Regions from separate parts of the Streptomyces sp. NBC_00726 genome, predicted to be linked through region 1. Evidence: riboswitches for the same ligand, from Rfam matches in the RefSeq annotation. Region 1 holds a riboswitch; each other region holds the start of a gene.

Region 1 (4,216 bases):
TCGCCAGCTGCCGGCCGCCGAAGGCGGGCAGCAGCTCCTCGGTGACCACGCGGGAGACCTGCCGGGCGGTGACGGCCTCGGTGAGCGCGATGGCGAGGGCGACCGGCCGGTAGAGGGCGGCGGACCGGTCGGCGGGTGAGCCGAGCCCCAGTCCGGGCGAGACGACGGAGTCCGGGGTGTAGGCGGGTGTCTCGGAGGGCGTGAGGACCGCGGTCAGGCCGTCGTGCCCGGGGTACAGGGAGACCGAGAGCCAGGGGGGCGGGTCGCGGCGGGCGAGGAAGTGGACCGGGGCGTCGGAGATCATCGCGGCCCGGTAGTGGTCCTCGTACGCCGGGTTCGCGAACCAGGGCAGCGCCTCCCAGAACACCCGGCCGACCAGGGCGGCCCGGGGCCGGCCGAGCATGTCCTCGGCGAGCGGGTTGACGTAGGTGATCCGGCCGAAGCGGTCGAGCGAGAAGATGCCGCGCGGCAGCCGGTCCGCGGCCTCGGCGACGACCGGGCCGATGCCCAGGTCCACCAGGAAGCCGGCCAGGTGCCCGCCGGGCCCCTCGTCGTCCCTCCGGCGCCCGGACACCTCCAGCAGGTGGGAGCGCCCGTCCGGGCCGCGCAGCCGCATCCGGCGGACGACGGGGCCGCCGGAGCCCGCCGCCTGCCGGGCCAGCGCCCAGAGGCCGTAGACGTCCTCGGGGGCGAGCCGGGCGGCCAGGGCCTCGATGGTGCCGGGGAAGCGGCCGGCCCGGGTGCCGAGGATCGCGGCGAGCTCGTCGTCCGCGTCGACGGCGCCGGTGGCGAGGTTCCAGTCGAAGCGGCCGATGCGCACGGGCGGCGAGGTCCTGGCGGGCAGCTGTACGGGAAGCGGCTCGCCCTCCCACTCGGGCCGGATGCCGGCGTCCGCGAGGCCGGCCAGTTCGGTGCCCAGGCCGTCGGCGATGCGCTGGAGGCGTTCCCGGTCGGCGGCGGGCACCGGCTCGTCGCCCGTCGCGCCGCGCAGGACGACGAGGACGCCGACCGGTTCGCGGCGTCGCAGCACCGGCACGTACAGGGAGCCGAAGGGGAACGGCAGTCCGGCCATCAGCTGCGGGAAGCGCCGCATGGCGTCCTCGGCGTCGGAGAGATACACCGGGCTGCCGGTGCGGAACGCCTCGGCGACCGGGAACGGCCGGTTCACGTGCATCCGCCACCAGGGGCGGAACAGGGGGCCGGGGAGCCCGGCGAGGACGGCGAGCCGGAGCAGGCCGGGGGTGTGCGAGGGGAGGTAGACCCCGCCGGCCCGGCCGCCGACCGACTCGATCGCGTTCACGACGGACTGGGCGAGCACCAGGGACAGATCGTCCGGCGCCCGGCTGTCCTCCGGTCCTCGGGGCGGGCGGTCGCTCGGACCGAACGACAGCCGCCCGGCCGCGCCGTGCCAGGTCACACAGCCAGGATGCTCCCGGGCGGCCGGTGCGGCATGTCGGAGCCGCACCGGGCCGGGCCCGGAGGCATGGGAGCGGTGGACACCACGGCCTGTGGTGTCCACCGCTCCCACGGTCCGTGCAAGCGCCTACCGGCCGCCCTCGTCCGACTGGCGGCGGTCGCCGAGCTGGTCGTTCATCTTCTGCTGAGCCGAGTCGACCTGGCTCTCGTACTTGCCGCCGGTCTTCTTGTCGACGAAGTCGCCGCCCTTCTCGACTCCCTGGCGGGCCTGGTCCGGATGCCCCTTGATCATGTCCTTGATCTTGTCGAGCATGCCCATGACTGACCTCCTTGAGACGCTGACCGTTCCAGCATCCACGCCCGGTCCGCCCGACGCATTCCGGGGCGGACCCCTTCGCGTGCACACGCCAAAGGGGCGGAAGAAGCGCATCCGCTTCTTCCGCCCCTTCTCACGGCCCTGCCCCGAGCACGGGGCCGCCGGTCCGGATCAGTACGCGCCGAAGACGTTGTCCATCGAGCCGTACGTGGCGGCGGCGTAGTTGCACGCGGCCGTGATGTTGGCGACCGGGTCGTAGATGTCCGTCGACGTACCGGCCACGTGGTAGGCGTCGAAGGTGGGCTGGATCACCTGGAGCAGGCCCTTGGAGGGGGTGCCGTTGACGGCGTTGATGTCCCAGTTGTTGATCGCGAACGGGTTGCCGGACGACTCGCGCATGATGTTGCGGTAGATGCCGTCGTAGCTGCCGGGGATGCCGTGCTCGGCCATGACGGCCAGCGATTCCTTGATCCAGCCGTCGAGGTCGTCGGTGTACGCGACCGTCTGGGCCTCGGCGGGCGCGGCGGCGGTCTTCTCGGCGACCGGGACGGCGGTGCGCTCGGAACGGTCGGCGCGGTCGGCGCTCTCGGTCCGGGGGGCGGTGTCGCCGTTCTTCTCGGCGGACTCCGCCTTGAATGCGCTCTTCTTCGCGGGCTTCGGGGCGGCGGCCTCGGACTTGGCGCCGATGGTGAGCTTCAGGCCCGGGTGAATGAGGTCGGGGTTGCTGCCGACGGCACCGCGGTTGTCCTTGTACAGCCGCTCCCAGCCACCGCTGAGGGAATACCCCTGGGCGATCTTGTAAAGCGAATCGCCGGACACCACGGAATAGGTGGTGTGCGCGGCCTTGCGCACGGCAATTTCCTTGCCGGCGACGGAAGTCGGGGCCGCGGCCTTTTCGGCGACGACGGTCTTGGCGGGGGCGGCGGAGGCCGATCCGGCCGTGATCAGGGGGAGCGCGAGAACGGCTCCGCCCGCGCTGACGGCGATGAAACCGCGGGTCAGGGACGCAGACTTGGCACGACGGTGCTTACCCGTGATGGGCATGGGGTATTTCCTCTCCGTCGCCTGCGAGGTGAGCTGTCGGGTTCGGACTGGAGATGTCCGGTCGCACATGGCGACTTCACCCCTAGCCGCTCCGGATTCCGGACCGGCGGCAAACCTGGGTCCCCCGCTCCTGCCGTACGTGAGTGGTCGGGTTCCCGGACGGCGGCAGGATTCGGCGTTCCATCCGGATTGATGACGGGACCGTAAGCGAGAAACGACGGCCGGAACAAGCCCGGAATTGCTGATCACAATTGTTTTGCAAGATCAATCAAAGGAAATGTTCATGATCGCCCGTTCCGGGGGAAGTCAAATTTCTTGGCACGACTGGGAACCGGGAGATCGGATTACGCGTCAGAAACGGCCGACGTGACGCTGCCCACTGAGAACGGAATGGCAATATTCGTCCGTTTTGGATGTGTATGACAGCACCAAAACAGCCCCGATCACCCGTAATTGACCTTTTCCCTATATAGGCACAAAAGGGACATCGGGCGGCTTGCGAGCGGCCCGGATCGCCGGTTCCGGCCCCCTCGATCGCGTGATCACTCTATGGTTAGGCTTACCTAAGTGTTGCCGCCCTCTGTTCACCGTCCTAGGGAGACCCCAGAACCATGGCGCCGCGTTCCGCCCCTTCGTCCGCTCGTCCCGTCGCCCCCGCCGACGAGGAACTCACCGGCCGGCTGGCCCTCGTGACGGGAGCCGGACGCGGCATAGGCGAGGCGGTCGTGCGGGCCCTCGTCGCGCGCGGCTGCCGGGTCCTGGCGACCGACGCGGCCCCGGAGGGCGTCGACGCGCTCGCCCGGGAGTACGGGGAGGGCGTCGTGGCCCGGGCGCTGGACGTCACGGACGCGGCGGCCGTCGAGGCCCTGGTCGCCGAAGCGGAGGACACCCTGGGTGCCCTCGACATCGCGGTCAACGTCGCCGGGATACTGCGCTGTTCGCCCGTCACCGAGCTGACCGACGAGGACTGGCGGGCCACGTTCGCGGTCAACACCGACGGGGTGTTCCACGTCTCGCGGTCCGTCGCGCGCCGGATGGCGGACCGGGGCGCGGGCAGCATCGTCACCGTCGCGTCCAACGCCGCCGGCATCCCCCGTACGACCATGGCGGCGTACGCCGCGTCCAAGGCCGCCTCCGTCATGTTCACCAAGTGCCTCGGCCTGGAACTGGCCCCCCGGGGCGTCCGCTGCAACACCGTCTCGCCCGGCTCCACGCTCACCGACATGCAGCGCGGGATGTGGCCGGCCGGTGAGGCGCACGACGACGGGCCCGCCGCGCGGCGCGTCATAGCCGGGGACCTGGCGAGCTACCGCACGGGCATCCCGCTGGGCCGGATCGCCGAGCCGTCCGACATCGCCGAGGCGGTCGCCTTCCTGGTGTCCGACCGGGCCCGCCACATCACCCTGCACGACCTGTACGTCGACGGCGGCGCCACCCTGC
Region 2 (4,216 bases), 2.0 Mb from region 1:
CACCGGATAACGTCGGGGAGTGAACGACTGCCCCGCCGACAGCCCTGCCGACCGTCCCGCCGAAGCCGCGTCCGTACCCGCCGGCTGCCCCGCCCACACCTCGTCCGCCGCCGTGCCGCCCGCGCCCGAGCTCTTCACCTGGGAGTTCGCCACCGACCCGTACCCGGCGTACGCCTGGCTGCGCGAGCACAGCCCCGTGCACCGCACCACGCTGCCCAGCGGGGTCGAGGCATGGCTCGTCACCCGGTACGCGGACGCCCGGCAGGCCCTCGCCGACTCCCGGCTGTCCAAGAACCCGGCGCACCACGCCGAGCCCGCGCACGCCAAGGGGAAGACCGGCATCCCCGGGGAGCGCAAGGCCGAGCTGATGACGCACCTGCTCAACATCGACCCGCCCGACCACACCCGGCTGCGCCGCCTGGTGTCCAAGGCGTTCACGCCCCGGCGCATCGCGCAGTTCGCGCCCCGGGTGCAGGAGCTGACGGACCGGCTCATCGACGGGTTCGTGGAGAAGGGGGAGGCCGACCTGATCCACGAGTTCGCCTTCCCGCTCCCCATCTACGCGATCTGCGACCTGCTCGGCGTGCCCCGCGAGGACCAGGACGACTTCCGGGACTGGGCGGGAATGATGATCCGGCACGGCGGCGGGCCGCGCGGCGGGGTCGCCCGGTCCGTGAAGAAGATGCGGGCCTATCTGCTCGAACTGATCCACCGCAAGCGCGAGGACCTGGGCGACGACCTGATCTCCGGGCTGATCCGGGCGAGCGACCACGGCGAGCACCTGACCGAGAACGAGGCCGCGGCGATGGCCTTCATCCTGTTGTTCGCCGGCTTCGAGACGACCGTGAACCTGATCGGGAACGGCGTACACACCCTGCTGAACCACCCCGCCGAGCGTGCGCGGCTGCAACGCGCGCTGGCGGCGGGCGACCGCGAGCTGCCGGCCACCGGGATCGAGGAACTGCTGCGCTACGACGGCCCGGTGGAGCTTGCCACCTGGCGGTTCGCCACCGAGCCGCTGACCATCGGCGGGCAGCGCGTCGCGGCGGGCGATCCGGTGCTCGTGGTGCTCGCGGCGGCCGACCGGGACCCCGGGCGGTTCGCCGGACCGGACATCCTGGACCTGTCGCGGAGTGACAATCAGCACCTCGGCTACGGTCACGGCATTCATTACTGTCTGGGAGCGCCGCTCGCCCGGCTGGAGGGACAGACCGCGCTCGCCACCCTGCTGACACGCCTTCCGGACCTGCGACTTGCGGGAGAATCAAGCGATTTGAGGTGGCGCGGCGGACTCATCATGCGCGGACTGCGCACGCTGCCGGTGCAATTCACGCCCGGAGCGCGCGCCGGGGAAAGTGACACTCTGTCAACTCTGTGACTTTCGCGTGATCTCTACTGCATCGACTTGTGACTCACGTTCGAGTTTCGCTAGGTTCACCGTTCGACGCACCAGTCGCTTGTCAGTCACACGGAAGGCATCTCCCATGGGCTCCGCGAACGGCAGACACCGCCGCCCTCGTCAGGCACCCGCCATCGTGGTCGCCGCAGGCGTCACCGGCTCGGCGATCGCCATCCCGCTGCTCGGCGCCGCGAGCGCGCACGCCGCGGACGCCGCGACCTGGGACCGGGTGGCCGACTGCGAGAGCGGCGGGACGTGGAGTGCCGACCTCGGCAACGGCTCCTACGGCGGTCTCCAGTTCACGCCGGAGCTGTGGAAGGCGTACGGCGGTGAGGCTTACGCCGAGCGCGCCGACCTCGCCAGCCGCTCGCAGCAGATCGCGGTGGCCGAGCGGGTCCTGGCCGCCAAGGGTCCGAAGGCGTGGCCGAGCTGTGCGGTGATCTCCGGGCTCACCAAGGCCGCGGGCGCGGCGGACGCGGACCAGGGTGACGAGGACGAGGACGGGCCCGCCCGGAGCGCCGACTCGGGGCTCGACGCCGGTCTCGGCACCGATCCGGTGGACGACGCCTCCTCGGGCTCGTCGGCCACCGGATCGGACGAGGCGTCCGGCGCGGCCGCCACGGGCAAGGAGGCCGGCAAGAGCTCCGGCAAGCACGCGGGCAGGAGCGCCGAGGAGAAGGCCGGCGCCTCCGCTTCCCCGTCCGCCGACCCCACGGGCACCCCGTCCGCCGCGGACGGCCCGTCCGGGACGCCCTCGGCGGACACCTCGGCCGACCCCTCCGCGGACCCCTCGGCCGGTGAGACGGGCGGCGCGACGGACGACGCGCGGGCGAAGGGCGGCAAGCACCGGGGCGCCCCGGCCGCCGACGACGCCGGGACGGCCGACGGGCGCGACGCGGGCCGGCACGCCTCGCGGGGCGACGGCGACGCGCGCGACAGCGCCACGGGTCCGGCCGACGGCACGTACACCGTACGGCCGGGGGACAACCTCTGGGCGATCGCCGACGCGCAGGACCTGCCCGGCGGCTGGCCCGAGCTGTACGAGGCGAACAAGGACGAGGTGGGCTCCGACCCGGACCTCATCCTGCCCGGTCAGAACCTCGATCTGGGCCTCGGTGATCCGGCCCCGGACCAGGTCGCCGAGAGCGCCGGATGAGCCGTTGGAGCCCCCTGCGCTTTGGGTGGTTTAAGAGGCCCATGTCCCACTTTTGACCGAGTGAGACATGGGTCTCTTTGCGTGAACTCACGCCCCTTGTCCGGGAGGTCCCGCCGCATCCGTTCCGACCTGCATAAATGAGGGTTCATCGGATGCTCTTACGGGATGATTATCCGGTATGTCCGTCTTTGAATATGGCCGGTCGGTGTGATTACGGTCAGAACCGCTCGCACCGCGGGCCCCGTCGACCGTCACGCCGAATCCTGCCGTCGGTCGGAGGGAACAGACGCGAAAGCGCCGTAGGCAGGAGCGGGGGACCCAGGTAGGCGCTGGGCCCGGTCGTCGGGAGACGTACCGGGGCCGGCTAGGGGTGAAGTCGCGCCAGCAGCGCGGCCGGGCAACTCACTTGGCCCGAACCCGACAGCTCACCTCGTAGGCGTCGGTGAGGAGAAGACTCGATGCTGCTCAACCGCAAGGGCAACAAGCACCGCCGCCCCTCCAAGGCCGTCCGTGTCGCGACGCTCGCCGGTGTCGCCGGTGCCGCCGTCGCCGTGCCGCTGATGGGCGCGACCAACGCCTCCGCCGCCTCCGTCGCCACGTGGGACGCCGTCGCCCAGTGCGAGTCCGGCGGCAACTGGTCGATCAACACCGGCAACGGCTACTACGGCGGGCTCCAGTTCTCCCAGTCCAGCTGGGCCGCCGCCGGCGGTACGCAGTACGCGGCCCGCGCCGACCTGGCCACCAAGGCCCAGCAGATCGCCACCGCCGAGAAGCTCCTCGACATGCAGGGCCCGGGCGCCTGGTCCTGCGCCGGTGCCGGCAACCTGGCCAACGACGGTGTCGACCCGGGCGTCGACACCGGCTCCGGTGCCGCGAAGCAGGAGGCCGCCCCCAAGCAGGAGGCCGCCCCGAAGAAGGCCGAGCGCACCGAGGCCCCGGCCACCAACCGCTCCGACCGCTCGGACGCCCCGAAGGCCACGAAGAAGACGGTCACCACCCCGGCCGGCAAGAAGGTTGCCAAGGGTGACGGCGAGTACAAGGTCGTCGCCGGTGACACGCTGAGCAGGATCGCCGCCGACCACCACGTCAAGGGTGGCTGGGAGCGGCTGTTCAAGCTGAACAAGGACATCGTCCAGGACGCCGACCTGATCTACCCGGGCCAGCAGCTCCACCTGACGAAGTAGCGCACCCTCCGCGCCCCGCCGCGATCCCTCCTCGCTGATCGCTCGGGCCGCCCCGGCCCGGCACGCACTCCCCCCGTGTGTGCCGGGCCGGGGCACGCCGTATGGAGGGTGCCGGGCGGCCCGGGACCGTTCAACTGTTGTAGTTACTGGCTAGTAATTATCTGGTCTTTCGCCCCGGTATGCCCGCCCTTGGGTCCTTTTTCGTCCCAGGGGACGGGCGGTCGTCCGACGCAGACGGCCGGGCCGGTTAGGCTCTTGTCGCAAGGCCAAAGCGACCCTGCACAACCAGCGTCATATCCCAGAAGGAGATGCCTCGTGCCGTCCATCGACGTCGTCGTAGCCCGGGAAATCCTCGACTCCCGGGGCAACCCCACGGTCGAGGTCGAGGTCGGCCTCGACGACGGCAGCACCGGTCGTGCTGCTGTTCCGTCCGGCGCCTCCACCGGCGCGTTCGAGGCCATTGAGCTTCGCGACGGC
Region 3 (4,216 bases), 3.7 Mb from region 1:
GGCGGTGTTGAGGCGGGCGGTCCGGCGGGCGGCCTCGTCGCGCAGGGCGTCGACCGACTTGGCGGCGGCGGCCGCCTCGGACTTCGCGCCGTTGTACTTCTCGGTGGCGACCTCCGCCTCCCGGTACAGCCGGTCCACCTGGGCCTTGACCTGCTTCGCGGTGGGCGCGGGGTCCGCGTGCGCGGCTCCCGGCAGCACGGCGGCCGTCGCGGCTCCGGCGACGGCGAGGGTCGCCGCGGTGCGGGCCGCGGAGGCGGTGATGAGGCGCTGCCTGGGTTTGCGATGCGCTGCCACGGGGGCGGGCGTCCTTCCGTGCGACGGCCCGACGGGGTATACCGGCGGGCTTCTCCGGCGGCCGGCGAGGACGGTTCCTGCTCCACGGCCACCGGGAAGGGACGCTAATCCGAGGTCACGGGAAGGTGTCGTTATGGCGGGTATTGGTCGCTCTTGGCGTGGCATTGTCGCCGAATGACCGCACATGAAGCCCGATTGAACGGGAAAAGCACCCCAGAATCAGGCAAAAAGTGCATTCATCATTCAAGCGACCCGTAGGGCCCACCCTGCCCGGAGCGGTCCGGGGCGAGGGTTCTAGGGTGCGGAACCATGCGCGTACTCATCGATTTCGTCGTCGCCCTGCACATCATCGGCATCGCCGCCCTGCTCGGCGGCTTCCTCGGCCAGATGAAGGCGATGAAGGCCGGCACCGCCCGGTTCGTCCCCGGCATGCTGCACGGCGCGCTGACCATGCTCGTCACCGGCGTCGCCCTGGTCGGCCTGGACCAGGCCGACGACCACCCCGTGAACAACGTCAAGATCGGCATCAAGCTGCTGTTCCTGGTCGTGATCCTGGGGCTCGTCTACGTCAAGCGGGACGAGGAGAAGGTCGAAAAGGGCGCCTTCGCGGCGGTCGGCGCGCTGACCCTGGCGAACATCTTCATCGCCACGCTCTGGACCTGAGCGGCGGACGCGCCTCGAAAGAGGGGGCCGGCCCCGCGCGGACCGGCTCTCTTCCCCGGTCAGGCGGGGCGCACACTCCCGTAGATCGGCATGTAGTAGATCGACTCCTCGCGCACATTCGCCCCGGGCTTCGGTGCGTGGATCATCATCCCGTCGCCCTTGTAGATCCCGACGTGGCTGATGTCGTCGTAGAAGAACACCAGGTCACCGGGTTGCAGATCCGCCGTGGCGATTCGCGTCCCGACGTTCACCTGGTCCCAGGTGGTGCGCGGGATGTCGACGCCCGCCGCCTTCCAGGCCGCCTGCGTCAGTCCCGAGCAGTCGTACGAGGAGGGGCCGGTCGCCCCCCAGACGTACGGCTTGCCGATCTGGGCGCGGGCGAAGGCGAGGACCTTCTCCGCCTTCGTGGAGGCGCTGCTCCCGGAGCCCGTGCCGGTGCCGGAGCCCGAGCCCGTCTCCGTACCGCTGCCGCCCGACTCCTTGGCCTTCCGCTCGGCCTCCTTCTTGGCGGCGGCCTGCTTCTTCGCCAGCTCCGCGGCCTTCCGCTCGGCCTCCGCCTTCTTCTTCCGCTCCAGCTCCGCCAGCCGCGCCTTCTCCTCGGCGGTCAGCTTCGAGAGCAGCGTCCGGGCCTCGGTCAGCTTCGTCTGGACGTTCTGCTTGCTGGTGCGCAGCGCGGCCTGAGACTTGGTCAGCGTCTCCAGGCTTCGCACGGCCGCGGCCCGCTGCTTGGACGCCTTCGCCTGCTGCGTACGGAATTCCGTGACCGCCTGCTGCTGGCGCTCGGCCATCCGGTTCATGAGGTGGGTCTGGGCGAAGAACGACTGCGGGTCGTCGGCCAGGAAGAAGGTCGCGGTCGACGCGAGGCCGCCGTTGCGGTACTGGGCGGCGGCGTAGTTGCCCAGCGTCCTGCGGGCGTCGTTCAGCTTCTCGGTGCGCTTGGCCACGTCGTCCAGGAGCGTGTCGACCCTGGACTTCTGCTGGTCCGTGGCCTCCTTGGCCTGGTTGTACTTCTGGGTCGCGTTGCCCGCCTGCCGGTAGAGGTCGTCCACCTTCTTCTGGACTTCCGCGATGCTCGGCTTCGGGGTGGGCGCGGCCATCGCGCTCTGCGAGGACAGCAGGGTCACCGAGGCCAGCGCCGCCGAGGTCAGCCCGACGGCGGGGGCGGTGGAACGCACCCGGGTGCGCGGTTTGCGATGCGACGCCAAGGCCGGCATCTCCTTCCGTGGACCGCCTACCGGGTTAGCTGTCGGGTTCGGGCGGAACGGAAGGCTGCCCTACGGTCCGGTGGGGGAGGACCGATTCACCCCGGTGATGCGTGTGGGTCCCCGGTTCCGGGCGGGCCCGGATTCGGCGTGGCGGCACGCTCGGCGTAGGTCGCCTCTGGGGGTACGGGCCGTCCGAACGTGCACGCTAGCCAACTCATGGGGCCGCTGTGAAGGTTGATGTGCGATATGCCCGATACATTTCCGTGACCTTTTCGGAGCGGGGCCGGGTGTCAGTGGAGAGCCCGGGCCTGTCCGTCGGACAGGCCCTAGACTCGGACAGCGATGAGCAGCCTCTTTGACGACAGTTTCCTGGCCGGCCTCCAGCAGGAGGAGGACGCGCCCCCGCCGCCCCCCGAGGACCCCGCACCCGAAGCGGTGCCGGAGGGCCTGTTCGCGGGCGTGTTCGACGGGCCCCCGCCGCCCCGTGACGCGTACTACCGCGACGGCGCGCACCGCCCCGTCATCGACCCCGAGGCGCTGCTCGACGGGCTGAACACCGAGCAGCGCGCCGCCGTCGTGCACTCCGGGTCGCCCCTGCTCATCGTCGCAGGCGCCGGCTCCGGCAAGACCAGGGTGCTCACCCACCGCATCGCCCACCTGCTGGCCGAGCGGGGCGTCCACCCCGGCCAGATCCTGGCGATCACCTTCACCAACAAGGCCGCCGGCGAGATGAAGGAGCGCGTCGAGCAGCTGGTCGGGCCCCGGGCCAACGCGATGTGGGTCATGACCTTCCACAGCGCCTGCGTCCGCATCCTGCGCCGCGAGTCCAAGCGGCTCGGCTTCACGTCCTCGTTCTCGATCTACGACGCGGCCGACTCCAAGCGGCTCATGGCCCTGGTCTGCCGCGACCTGGAGCTGGACCCGAAGCGCTACCCGCCGAAGTCCTTCACCGCCAAGGTCTCCAACCTCAAGAACGAGCTCATCGACGAGGAGACCTTCGCCGGGCAGGCCACCGACGGATTCGAGAAGACGCTGGCCCAGGCGTACGCGATGTACCAGGCCCGGCTGCGCGAGGCCAACGCGCTGGACTTCGACGACATCATCATGACGACGGTCCATCTGCTCCAGGCGTTCCCCGACGTCGCCGAGCACTACCGCCGCCGCTTCCGCCACGTCCTCGTCGACGAGTACCAGGACACCAACCACGCCCAGTACACGCTGGTACGCGAGCTGGTCGGCCCGGCCGGTCCGGAGCATGCGCCCGCCGAGCTGTGCGTCGTGGGTGACGCGGACCAGTCGATCTACGCCTTCCGGGGCGCGACCATCCGCAACATCCTCCAGTTCGAGGAGGACTACCCGGACGCGACGACGATCCTGCTGGAGCAGAACTACCGCTCCACCCAGACGATTCTGTCCGCCGCCAACGCGGTCATCGAGCGCAACGAGAGCCGCCGCCCCAAGAACCTCTGGACCAACGCCGGCACCGGCGCCCGCATCACGGGCTACGTCGCGGACACCGAGCACGACGAGGCGCAGTTCGTCGCCGAGGAGATCGACCGCCTCACCGACGCGGGTGACGCGAAGGCCGGCGACGTCGCCGTCTTCTACCGGACGAACGCGCAGTCCCGTGTCTTCGAGGAGATCTTCATCCGGGTCGGCCTGCCCTACAAGGTCGTCGGCGGCGTCCGCTTCTACGAGCGCAAGGAGGTCCGGGACGTCCTGGCCTACCTGCGGGTCCTCGCCAACCCCGAGGACACCGTCCCGCTCCGCCGCATCCTCAACGTGCCCAAGCGCGGCATCGGCGAGCGCGCCGAGGCCATGATCGACGCGCTCTCGCTGCGCGAGAAGATCACCTTCCCGCAGGCGCTGCGCCGGGTGGACGAGGCGTACGGCATGGCCGCCCGCTCCGCCAACGCCGTCAAGCGGTTCAACACGCTGATGGAGGAGCTGCGCACGATCGTGGAGTCCGGTGCCGGACCCGCCGTGGTGCTGGAAGCGGTCCTGGAGCGTACGGGCTATCTCGCCGAGCTCCAGGCGTCCACCGACCCGCAGGA
Region 4 (4,216 bases), 3.1 Mb from region 1:
GACCGTGCCCTGCGACAACGGCGCATGCGTGGAGCAGGTCGCCTCGGACCACGGGACGCCGACCCGGGTGCGGATTTCATGGAGCCCCACCGCGCTGACGGCGCCGCGCGGCCGATACCCGATCGGCTGCGCGGCCGGGGCGGGCTATGCTCGGTGGTGATGTGCCGGGGGCCGTTAGCTCAATTGGTCAGAGCAGCGGACTTTTAATCCGTTGGTTGTGGGTTCGAGTCCCACACGGCCTACCTCGTGGCCCCGGGTCAGCGCGTGCGCTGCCCGGGGCTCTGCCGTGTGCGGGGCGGGTGTCAGACCAGGAGCTTCGACTTCGCTCGCTGGTACTCCTCCTCGGTGATCGCGCCCTTGTCCTTGAGGTCGGCGAGCTTCGACAGGTCCTCGACATGGCCGCCGCTCTTGTGGCCGGTGCCGCCCTCCGTACCCGCCGCGTCCCTGATGTACGCCTTGAAGGCGGCGTCGCGTTCCTTCGCCTCCTGGACGTCGCGTTTGCCCATGGACTTGCCGCGGGCGATCACGTAGATCAGCACGCCCAGATAGGGCAGTACCAGCGCCAGGATCAGCCAGCCGGCCTTGGCCCAGCCGCTCAGGTCATCGCTGCGGAAGATGTCCATGATGACCCGGAAGAGGAGGAAGAGCCACATGATCCAGAGGAAGAACCACAGCATCGTCCAGAACAGGTTGAGCAGGGGATAGTCGTCCATCGTCCACTCCCGGAGCCTCGAAATGGCTGAGTCTGAAATCAGTCATATCGCCATATGGGCCCGTGCGCCCGTTGAGGGGGAGCGCTGGGGAGGGCGGTGGCTACTTCTCCGGCTCGGACGGGTCGGCGGCGGTGGCCGCGGTCGTCTTCCTGCTGTGGACCATGATGCCGATGAAACCGGCGAGGAACCCGCTGATCAGGCCCGATATCGCGTGGTTGACCGCGTTGACGGACGCGCTGCCCGGGAGGCCGATCGCCAGGTAGTTCACCGCCGCGCTCATCGCCGCGCCCATCACACCGCCGATGAGGCCGCTCTTGGCGGCGGCGCGTGCGGGGGACGGCGGGGTGGCCGAGGGGGCGGGGGTGTGATCGGAGGCGAGTGGTGCGGCCATGGTCGAGAGCCCTCCAGGCAGGCTGCGATCAGAGACCGGGAGCGGCTCTCGACGCGCGCCGGCATGCGCGGTCGGGGGCCTGCTCACACGGGCAGCCCACCGAGCCGGGGGGTGCAGCAGATACCTTGCGACAGAACACATGTTCCTTGCAACACCTTCTCGTTTTCGGCACTTTGACGCTTGGATCAAGGCGGTCGCGGTCCGCGTGGTCATGAGGGCTCCGAAGATGCCGTAGAGTTGGGTTCACCGACGCGGGGTGGAGCAGCTCGGTAGCTCGCTGGGCTCATAACCCAGAGGTCGCAGGTTCAAATCCTGTCCCCGCTACTGATGGATCAGGCCCGGCACGCAGGCAGCGTGCCGGGCCTGATGCGTTTCCGGCGCAGACGCGTTTCGCTCCTTCGGCGGCCGAGGATTCGCCCGGTGGCCGGGCGGGCGCGAGGCTGGGGGAGGTGCGCGGTCCCGGCCGTGGCCGCACCGGGCAGGAGACCGCAGGTGGGGAAGAGAGCGCGACGGTGGCGCGGGCCCGACGGCGCGGGCAGTCGCCGGTTCGTCCGGGTGCTGCCGGTGGCGATGATCGTCATCGGGGTGGTGTTCGACCTTTTTGCACCACCCTCCTTCACGGCCGTCCCGATGTTCGCGGCCGCCCCGCTGATCGCCGCGCCCTTCTTCGCTCTGGGTACCACGATCCGGATCGGGATCGCCGCGGTGCTCGCCGTCGCGGGCATCCGGCTCTACACCGGTGATCTGGTCAAGGTGGTCTCGTTCATCGAACTGCTCACCGTGCTCACGGTTGCCGTCCAGGCGTGTGTGATCAACCGCGTCGTGCGGCGCGGAAGCGAGCAGCTGGCGTCCGCCCGGATCATCGCCGAGACGGCCATGCGGGCCGTGCTCCCCGCGCCGCCCGAGCGGCTCGGCGGACTCCAGGTGGCCGCGCGGTACGAGGCGGCGCAGGCGGACGAGTTCGTCGGGGGCGACCTCTTCGCGGCCGCTGACACTCCGTACGGCGTACGGCTTGTGCTGGGGGACGTACGCGGGAAGGGGCTGGAGGCGGTCGGCGCGGTGGCGGTGGTGATCGGGGCGTTCCGGGAGGCGGCGGAGCACGAGAAGTCGCTGGAGGGCGTGGCGCAGCGGCTGGAGCGCGCGCTGGCGCGTGAGTCGGTACGGCGGAGCAGTCTGGACGCGTTCGAGGGGTTCGTGACCGCCGTGTTCGCGGAGATCCCGCCGGGCGCGGAGCGCGTACGACTGGTGAACCGCGGCCATCCGGATCCGTTGCTGCTGTACGGGGACGGGGCGGTGGAGGCGCTGACGCCCTCGGAGCCCGCGCTGCCGCTGGGCATGGACCTGGGGGTGCGGCCGGACCGCTCGGACGAGTGGGAGCTGCCGTCCGGCGGGACGCTGCTGTTCTACACGGACGGCCTGTCGGAGGCCCGGGACGCCGAGGGTGTCTTCTACGACCCGGCGGAGCGGTTGCGCGGGCGGCTCTTCCCGGGGCCCGAGGAGCTGCTGTCCGCGCTGACCGACGACGTACGGCTGCATACGGGGGGCGAGTCGACCGACGACATGGCGCTGCTCGCGGTGGCACGGCCGGCGAAGGGGCAGCCCGACCGGCGCAGGACGGTGAAGATCGTCAAAGCGGGTGACACGCTGCGTGACTGAGGAGCGTCGCTCCGCATAACATTTGACGCAACGTCAGAAAATGCGTAGTGGTTGAGTGCCGATCAACTCGCCCGATTGCACCCGGTTGTGTCCCGTAAAGTCCGGGCCCATCGCGTGAACGATCAGCGGGAACAGCTTGGAATCGGACCCGTCTGTCTATTAACGTTCGATAACGCAGCGCGGTTGTCCCAGCCGTCGTCAGGGACGGCGCCGCGCGCGTGCGCCGAATTCCGCAAGGGAACCGGGGAACCACCTACATGGGGTGAATCGGGCGTCTTCGTCTTCACAAGAGGCGGAGGAACCCGTAGGAGACCTTCCTGCTCCGAACCCGTCAGCTAACCCGGTAGGCGAGAAGGAAGGAAAGGAGCGCGCCCGCGTGGCGTCCAACAAGCCTGCCCCCGAATCACCCTCCCGGTTCGTGTCCGAGTACGGCGCCGACTTCGCGTCCGGCCCCGGCACCGCGTACATCCCGGAACAGGGCGGCGACTACGTGACCGATCGGGGCAACGGCTTCGCCACCGGCGCCGGTTTCGACAGCGGCTTCCGCGCCGACGACGCCGAATCGGAGCGGACCTGGGAGGAATGGAATCCCACCGAGGAGTCCGTCCGCCCCGTCCGCGGCAAGCACCGTGTCGCCAAGCAGCGCAATGGTCTGGCCCGCAGCTCCACCGTCCTCGGCGTCGGTGTCATCGCGGCCGTCGGTGCGGGTGGCATGGCCACCGCGCAGAGCAAGCCGCCGGTCTCCATCTCTCTTCCCGATTCCATCGCGGACAATCTCCCCGACGCCAAGTCCCTGCCCGGCGTGGGCGCGTTGTTCTCCGGCGGGAGCGAGGCCGAAACGCCCGCCACCGCCACCGCGGCCGCCCCGCTGACCACCGCCGGCATCACCACCGCCGAGGCCGAGCACGGCACCACGGACGCCGGCGAGGCGCTGCGCGCCCGCATCCTCCAGCAGGCCGAGCAGCAGCAGGGCGCCGCCGACGCCGAGGCGAAGGCGGCCGAGGAGAAGGCCGCCGCCGAGAAGGCGGCCGCCGAGGCGAAGAAGCAGCAGGACGAGGCCGAGGCCAAGGCCGCCGCCGAGAAGAAGAAGGCGGAGGAGGAGGCGAAGAAGAAGGCCGAGGCGTTGCGCCTGGCCAAGCTCGCCGCCAGTTACTCCCTCCCCACCTCCTCGTACACGATCACCTCGACGTTCGGCGAGGCCGGCTCGATGTGGTCCTCCGGCTACCACACGGGCCTCGACTTCGCGGCCCCGACCGGTACCCCGATCAAGGCCATCCACACCGGCACCATCAAGTCGGCCGGCTGGTCCGGCGCCTACGGCTACCGCACGGTGCTGGAGCTGGAGGACGGCACCGAGCTGTGGTTCTGCCACCAGTCCTCGATCGGTGTCACGGTCGGCCAGAAGGTCACCACCGGCGACACCATCGGCCGCGTCGGCGCGACCGGCAACGTGACC

What was found. A riboswitch is a leader RNA that binds a small molecule or an ion and turns the genes downstream of it on or off. The one in region 1 is predicted to bind cyclic di-AMP.
Region 2: linked by a shared signal. The riboswitch ahead of OG338_RS10700 (transglycosylase family protein) and the one ahead of OG338_RS01830 (transglycosylase SLT domain-containing protein) in region 1 are both predicted to bind cyclic di-AMP.
Region 3: linked by a shared signal. The riboswitch ahead of OG338_RS18745 (NlpC/P60 family protein) and the one ahead of OG338_RS01830 (transglycosylase SLT domain-containing protein) in region 1 are both predicted to bind cyclic di-AMP.
Region 4: linked by a shared signal. The riboswitch ahead of OG338_RS15600 (M23 family metallopeptidase) and the one ahead of OG338_RS01830 (transglycosylase SLT domain-containing protein) in region 1 are both predicted to bind cyclic di-AMP.

Annotation. Positions count from the first base shown of each region.
Region 1 covers NZ_CP108983.1:438,732-442,947, forward strand. Annotated here, with positions in the region: gene OG338_RS01820 (SpoIIE family protein phosphatase) at 1-1,417, opposite strand, end outside; gene OG338_RS01825 (antitoxin) at 1,544-1,735, opposite strand; gene OG338_RS01830 (transglycosylase SLT domain-containing protein) at 1,904-2,776, opposite strand; cyclic di-AMP (ydaO/yuaA leader) riboswitch at 2,780-2,964, opposite strand; gene OG338_RS01835 (2,3-dihydro-2,3-dihydroxybenzoate dehydrogenase) at 3,388-4,216, shown strand, end outside.
Region 2 covers NZ_CP108983.1:2,429,776-2,433,991, reverse strand. Annotated here, with positions in the region: gene OG338_RS10715 (nucleoside triphosphate pyrophosphohydrolase) at 1-10, shown strand, start outside; gene OG338_RS10710 (cytochrome P450) at 20-1,378, shown strand; gene OG338_RS10705 (transglycosylase family protein) at 1,485-2,555, shown strand; cyclic di-AMP (ydaO/yuaA leader) riboswitch at 2,841-3,009, shown strand; gene OG338_RS10700 (transglycosylase family protein) at 3,014-3,739, shown strand; gene eno (phosphopyruvate hydratase) at 4,055-4,216, shown strand, end outside.
Region 3 covers NZ_CP108983.1:4,157,410-4,161,625, forward strand. Annotated here, with positions in the region: gene OG338_RS18735 (NlpC/P60 family protein) at 1-294, opposite strand, end outside; gene OG338_RS18740 (hypothetical protein) at 604-957, shown strand; gene OG338_RS18745 (NlpC/P60 family protein) at 1,017-2,171, opposite strand; cyclic di-AMP (ydaO/yuaA leader) riboswitch at 2,170-2,320, opposite strand; gene pcrA (DNA helicase PcrA) at 2,505-4,216, shown strand, end outside.
Region 4 covers NZ_CP108983.1:3,490,750-3,494,965, forward strand. Annotated here, with positions in the region: tRNA gene OG338_RS15575 (tRNA-Lys) at 169-242, shown strand; gene OG338_RS15580 (SHOCT domain-containing protein) at 303-713, opposite strand; gene OG338_RS15585 (hypothetical protein) at 814-1,104, opposite strand; tRNA gene OG338_RS15590 (tRNA-Met) at 1,355-1,428, shown strand; gene OG338_RS15595 (PP2C family protein-serine/threonine phosphatase) at 1,597-2,760, shown strand; cyclic di-AMP (ydaO/yuaA leader) riboswitch at 2,972-3,125, shown strand; gene OG338_RS15600 (M23 family metallopeptidase) at 3,137-4,216, shown strand, end outside.